DNA from 2 places in the Sphingomonas sp. CFBP9019 genome. Region 2 is predicted to be linked to the other one. Evidence: riboswitches for the same ligand, from Rfam matches in the RefSeq annotation. Region 2 holds a riboswitch; the other holds the start of a gene.
The links. Region 2 has a riboswitch for cobalamin ahead of SOM18_RS06945 (HoxN/HupN/NixA family nickel/cobalt transporter). Riboswitches for the same ligand answer to the same signal wherever they lie in the genome.
Positions count from the first base shown of each region.

Region 1 (3,404 bases), on a different contig from region 2:
GGCCCTGGCGTGCGTCTGGCGCGGCGATGGGGGCGGCAGCGGATGGCGCGATCTTATCACCGATGCCGGGACGGATCATCGCGGTCGACGTGGCTGTCGGGGACCGTGTCGCAAAGGGGCAGAAGCTCGTGACGCTGGAGGCGATGAAGATGGAGCATTCGCTCGTCGCGCCGTTCGACGGGACGGTTGCCGAACTGACCGCGATCGAAGGCGGGCAGGTGAGCGATGGCATGGTGCTCGCGCGTATCGAGAAGGATGACTGATGGCCGGCCGCTATTTCGACCGATGGGTAGTCGGCGACCGGATCGTCCATGAGATCCGCCGCACCGTCACGGAGACGGACAACCTCCTGTTTTCGACGATGACGCACAATCCGCAGCCGCTGCACCTCGACGCGGAGGCGGCGAAGGCGAGCGAATTCGGCCAGATCCTCGTCAACGGCACCTTCACCTTCGCGCTGATGGTCGGCCTGTCGGTGGGGGACACGACGCTCGGGACGCTCGTCGCCAATCTCGGTTACGACAAGCTCGTGCATCCAAAACCCGTCTTTATCGGCGACACGATGCGCGCCGAGACCGAGGTCGCCGAGCTCAAGCCCAGCCGGTCGCGCCCGAACGCCGGGATCGTCACATTCATGCACCAATTGATCAACCAGCGTGACGAGATCGTCTGTCAGTGCCTTCGCTCGGCGCTGCTGCTGCGGACGTCGGCATGAGGTTGCGCTCGCTGCTATTCGTGCCCGCAGACCGGCCCGAGCGTTTTGCGAAGGCCGCAGCGAGCGGGGCCGATGCCATCATCCTCGATCTGGAGGATTCGGTCTCGCTCTCCCGCAAGGCTGTTGCCCGCGAGGCGGTCCGGGCCGCGTTGCAGGACCACACCGACGTCGTGCGGATGGTCCGGATCAATCCCGTCGACTCGGGGTGGCTGGACGACGATATCGCTGCGGCGAGGGGCGCCGATGCGATCATGCTGCCCAAGGCGACCGGACCCGCGACCGTCCTCGCGCTGGTCGAGGCTTATGGCGATGACTGTCCGCCGATCCTGCCGATCGCGACCGAAGTGCCCGCCGCGATCTTCACACTGGGCGAATATGCGCGGGTCAACGGCCGGTTATGCGGCCTGACCTGGGGCGCCGAAGACCTGCCCGCGGCGATCGGCGCGGCGACCAGTCGGGAGGACGACGGGTCCTATACCGAGCCCTATAAGCTCGTACGATCGCTGCTGCTGTTCGGCGCGCATGCGGCGGACGTAGCGGCGATCGAAACGGTCTATCCAGCAATCGCGGACATTGACGGGCTGGCAGCCTATGCCGCGCGCGGCAGCCGCGACGGCTTCACCGGCATGATGGCGATCCACCCGTCGCAGGTCGCCACGATCAACGCCGCGTTCACGCCGGATGCGGCGAGCGTGGCACGTGCGCATGCCGTCGTCGCAGCGTTTGCGGCGGCTCCCGAGGCCGGCGCGCTGCAGCTTGATGGACGGATGATCGATGCGCCGCACCTGCGCCAGGCGCGGGCGATCCTCGCGAGACTCTAGGCCCATTGGCGGCAGGAATTTTCTGCGCTACCGTCGCCCCGCGAAACCGGTGAAGGCCGGGGTCGCAGATCGCGTCGGTGCCCCTCGGGGCTTCAAAGGGAATGCGGTGCGGGAGGCGAGCCTCCTCATGCCGCGGCTGTCCCTGCAACTGTAAGCGGTGAGCGCGGTGCGCATGTTCCTTCGTTATGAGGGGACGACCACTAGGCCTGAGCGTAAGCGCAGGGCCCGGGAAGGTCGCGTACCGGGCGTCGACCCGCGAGCCAGGAGACCTGCCGGCGCTCGGTCGCTCTTGCCATGGTCCAGGGGATGGCCGCGGCACGGTACTCCGTCTGAGCGACGAACCATGCGGCGGGGGCCGCTTCGGTGCGCGTGGCGGGTGCAGTTCGGCGTACACCCCAAGCGTTGCGCCGGCTGTCCGTGGCATCGGACGGCAGGCCCCGGCCGGTCGCTCGCGACGCCGGGAGTATCGTTTCATGACCAGAGTTTTCGTTTCGCTTGCGGCGCTCGCGACCGCCACGGCCTTTGCATCGCCGGGCGCGGCCGAGCCCGATCCGGTTACTGCGGCGACGGGCGAGGCGGCAGCGGGCGGCGCCGAGCTGGTGGTTACCGCATCGCGATCAGGCGACGCTGTTCCCGCCGATCAGCTCGGGGCGTCGGTGACGGTGCTCGACGCCGCTACGCTCAACCAGCGCCAGACCCGGATCGTGTCCGACGTGTTGCGCGACGTCCCTGGACTGGCGGTCAGCCGGACCGGCGCGGTCGGGGGGACGACGCAGGTCCGGATCCGTGGGTCGGAGGGCAATCACTTGCTCGTGCTGATCGACGGGATCGAAGTGTCCGATCCCTATCAGGGCGAATATGATTTCGGCACGCTGATCGCCGACGAGGCGGCACGGGTCGAGGTGCTGCGCGGCCAGCAGTCCGCGCTGTACGGGTCCGATGCGATCGGCGGCGTCGTCCAGTATCTCACGCTCAGCGGCGCGGAGGCCCCGGGTGTATCACTGCGGGCCGAAGGGGGATCGTTCGGCACATTTTCGGGCGGCGCGCGGGTCGCGGGCGTAGCGGGCAATCTCGACTACGCGCTGTCGAGTTCGACCTATCTCACCGACGGCACGCCGACCGCACGGGGCGGATCGCGCGACATCGGCGCGAAGAGCGTCGGCGCGACGGGCAAGCTCAGCTGGTCGCCCACCGACACGCTGAAGGTCACGGGCGTCGGGCGCTACAGCTATACCGATGCCGACAGCAACGACACGGCATTGAGCGGCCCGCAGTTCGGCACGATCGTCGATACGCCAGGCGCGCGCAGCACGGTCGAGGCATATTACGGGCTCGTCCGGGCCGAGTTGGCGCTGGCGGATGGCCGCTGGACGAATGCGCTCAGCGGCCAGTTTGCCGATACGACACGCCGGGCGCTGGTCGACGATGCCTTGAGCTTTGGCAACAAGGGCCGGCGGTACAAGGGATCGTTCGAAAGCGCCTTCCGGTTCGGCACCGATCGCATCCGGCATCGGCTGACCGCCGCAGTCGATGTCGAGCGTGAGGAATTTCAGACGCTTAGCGCGGCTCCTTCGGAGTTCGTCTTTACGGGACGGCGGCATACCGACAATATCGGGATCGTTGGCCAGTATGACGTCGTCGTCGACGATGCGCTCGCGATCGGCGGATCGGTGCGGCGCGACGAGAATAACCGGTTCGATGACACCACCACCTACCGCGCGCAGGCGAGCTATCGTTTTGCGACCGGAACGCGGGTGCGCGGCGCCTACGGTACCGGCGTGAAGAACCCCGGCTACTTCGATCTCTTCGGCTATTCCGACGGTCGTTACATCGGCAATCCGAACCTCAAGCCCGAAAAGTCAAAGGGG
Region 1 is NZ_JAXCWK010000001.1:261,815-265,218, forward strand. It holds gene SOM18_RS01065 (acetyl/propionyl/methylcrotonyl-CoA carboxylase subunit alpha) at 1-263, shown strand, start outside; gene SOM18_RS01070 (MaoC family dehydratase) at 263-715, shown strand; gene SOM18_RS01075 (HpcH/HpaI aldolase/citrate lyase family protein) at 712-1,536, shown strand; cobalamin riboswitch at 1,595-1,827, shown strand; gene SOM18_RS01080 (TonB-dependent receptor plug domain-containing protein) at 2,010-3,404, shown strand, end outside.
Region 1: another riboswitch for cobalamin. It lies ahead of SOM18_RS01080 (TonB-dependent receptor plug domain-containing protein); the one in region 2 lies ahead of SOM18_RS06945 (HoxN/HupN/NixA family nickel/cobalt transporter).

Region 2 (3,404 bases):
AGAGGATGGCGGTGACGAAGGCGGAGACCGGGTTGCCAGGTAGGCCGAGCAGCATCGTCCGGCCAAGCGCGCCCGCCATCATCGGCTTGCCCGGGCGCAGCGCGATCCGCCAAAAGTCGATGCTGCCGCCCGCCGCCTCGATTGCGGGGCGGACGAGATCGTGATCGCCGACCGACGCGCCCCCCGTGGTCACGAGCAGATCGGCATCGACCCCGGCAAAGGCGTCACGCAGCGTGTCGAGCCGATCGGGGAGGATTCCGAGATCGATAATGTCGACGGGCAGGTCGGCGAGCATCGCGGCGAGCATGATGCCGTTTGATTCCGGTAGCGGGACGGGGTCGCTGGTCGAGCCGGGTGGAACGAGCTCGTCGCCCGTCGCGGCGACCGCGACGCGCAGGCGGCGGCCGACCGATAAGGCGCCGTGCCCGCCGGTCGCCGCGACCGCGATGCGCGCGGGCGTCAGCCGGTCGCCGGCCGCGATCAGCCGCGTGCCGGTCGCGAAGTCGAGCCCCTTGCGGCGCGTGTTGCGCCCTTCGAAGGCGGGGCCTTCGCCGTCGAGCATCAGCCGGTCGCCGTCGCGCGCGGCTTCCTCCTGGACGAGCACCGTGTCGGCGCCCGCCGGCATCGCCGCGCCGGTGAAGATCCGCGTCGCCTGTCCCGCGCCGACCGAACCGGTGAAGGGGCGCCCCGCCGCACTTTCGCCGATGACCGTCCACGGCCCGGGCAGATCTGCGTAGCGGATCGCATAGCCGTCCATCGCCGAGAGGTCGGTCGCTGGCTGGGTGCGGCGGGCGAGAATGTCCTCCGCGGCCCAGCGGCCCATCGCCGAGCGCAGCGGCACGGTTTCGGCGGGGACGCGCGCGGCCATGGCGAAGAGGCGGGACTGGGCGTCGGCGACGGGGACGAGAGGGCGCATGCGGGCTCCGTTCAGCGGGGCGATGAAGGTCTGCGCTGCTCGCACGATTGCCGCGGGGCGGAAAGCGGGCAACGCCGCGACCGGCAGGACACCGGTCGGTTATGCGATCAACGTACGAGGTAAGGCAGACGTTGCGGTGAGATGGGACGACATGCCCTGCGTTGCGTCGCGCGCAAATCCTGTCGTCAGCGCAGGCAAAACGCGCTAGCCCTGTGGCGCAGGTCCGACGCAAGCCGGATCCGCACAGATCGCGTCGGTGCCCCTCGGGGCTTGAATGGGAATGCGGTGCGGGGTTCGCCCCAAGACCGCAGCTGTCCCTGCAACTGTAAGCGGCGAGCGACACGCACCCGCCCCCTGCGACGGGGGCAGCCACTGGGCCGATGGCCTGGGAAGGTGTGCGTCGAGCCTTGACCCGCGAGCCAGGAGACCTGCCGGCGTCTGGTCGCTCTTGTCCCGGTCCAGGGGGTGGCCGAGGCACGGTGAACGCCGTCTGAGCGACGACAATGCGGCGGGGGCCGCATCGGCGACGCATGCCGGCCGCTCAGGGCGTCCGGTCGGCGCGCGTCCCGGTCGTTCGCGGCAGGCCCCCGTCCTCGTCGGACGCCGGGGATGTGCCAATGACCAAGATCATGACCGGGCGGACCGCCGGTCGTTCGACGCGACACCGGATCGGCTGGATGTTCGCGATGCTGGTGGCGGCCAATATCGCCGCCTGGGGATGGGCGTTCGCGCTGTTCCAGGCGCAGCCGCTGATGCTGGGCACCGCGATGCTCGCCTGGGGGCTGGGGCTGCGCCACGCGGTCGATGCGGATCATATCGCGGCAATCGACAATGTGACGCGCAAGCTGATGCAGGATGGGCAGCGGCCGATCGGGGTCGGCTTCTGGTTCGCGATCGGCCATTCGGGGATCGTCCTGATCGCCGCGGTGGCGATCGCGCTGACCGCGAGCGCGCTGGCGCAGTTCGAGGCGTTCAAGCAGGCGGGCGGGGTGATCGCGACGCTGATATCCGCGCTGTTCCTGTTCACGATCGCGACGATGAACCTGATCATCCTGCGATCGGTGTGGCGGACCTTCGGCCATGTCCGCGGCGGCGGGCGCTATGTCGAGGAGGATCTCGACCTGCTGCTCGGCAATCGCGGGCTGCTCGCGCGGCTGTTCCGGCCGATGTTCCGGCTGGTCACGCGCAGCTGGCACATGGCGCCGCTCGGCTTCCTGTTCGGGCTGGGGTTCGACACCGCGACCGAAGTCGCGATCCTCGGCCTGTCGGCGAGCCAGGCGGCGGACGGGTTGTCGATCGGTACGGTGCTGGTGCTGCCGGTGCTGTTCGCGACGGGCATGGCGCTGGTCGACAGTGCCGACGGGGTGGTGATGCTCGGCGCGTATGAATGGGCGTTCGTGAAGCCGATCCGCAAGCTGTATTACAACATCACGATCACGCTGATCTCGGCGATCGTCGCGATCGCGATCGGCGGGATCGAAACGCTCGCGCTGCTGGCGTCGAAGCTGGGCCTGAGCGGGGGCGTGTGGGACGTCGCTTTGGCGCTGGGCGAGAATTTCAACGGGCTGGGCTTTGCGATCATCGCGCTGTTCGTGGCGTGCTGGGTGCTGAGTTTCGCGATCTACCGGTGGAAGCGGTTTGACGAGATCGAGGTGGTGCGGGGGTAACGAGCAGCGTCGTCATCCCGGGCTCGACCCGGAACCTGGAGCCGGGCACCGGATCATGCGTGGCCCTGGGTCCTGGCTTTCGTCAGGATGACGGCGGTCATGTGCATTGGCACAATCGCCAAACTCCTCTAAACCCAACCCCGAGGTTTGGTTCTACCGAACCTCAACAGATCGCGCCGGTGCCCTTCGGGGCTTGAATGGGAATGCGGTGCGGGAGCTTTGCCTCCCAATGCCGCGGCTGTCCCTGCAACTGTAAGCGGTGAGCGAGACGCACAGGCCCCCGATGCGGGGGCAGCCACTGGGTCACGGGACCTGGGAAGGCGTGCATCGAGCTTCGACCCGCGAGCCAGGAGACCTGCCAGCGTCATGGTCGCTCTTGCCTTGATCCAGGGGATGGTCGCGGCACGGTACTCCGTCTGAGCGACGAACGCGTGTGGCCGTCTTGGTCGCGCGCGCGTGTGGCTGCGGATGTGCGTCCGTCCGTGGCTGTCGTTCCGACGCCCGGAGAGTATCGCATGACCGAACCCCAGCCGACCCTGGCCAAGATTCCCGTCACCATCGTCACCGGATTCCTCGGCGCGGGCAAGACCACGCTGATCAGCCATCTGATCCGTAACGCCGGGGGCCGGCGGCTCGCGGTGATCGTCAATGAATTCGGCACGCTCGGTATCGACGGCGACATCTTGAAGGGGTGCGCGATTCCCGATTGCCCGGCCGAGAACGTCGTTGAGCTCGCCAATGGCTGCATCTGCTGCACCGTCGCGGACGACTTCATCCCGACCGTCGAGACTTTGCTCGCGCTCGACCCGCGGCCCGACCAT
Region 2 is NZ_JAXCWK010000002.1:627,590-630,993, forward strand. It holds gene glp (gephyrin-like molybdotransferase Glp) at 1-916, opposite strand, end outside; cobalamin riboswitch at 1,154-1,366, shown strand; gene SOM18_RS06945 (HoxN/HupN/NixA family nickel/cobalt transporter) at 1,594-2,583, shown strand; cobalamin riboswitch at 2,744-2,960, shown strand; gene cobW (cobalamin biosynthesis protein CobW) at 3,099-3,404, shown strand, end outside.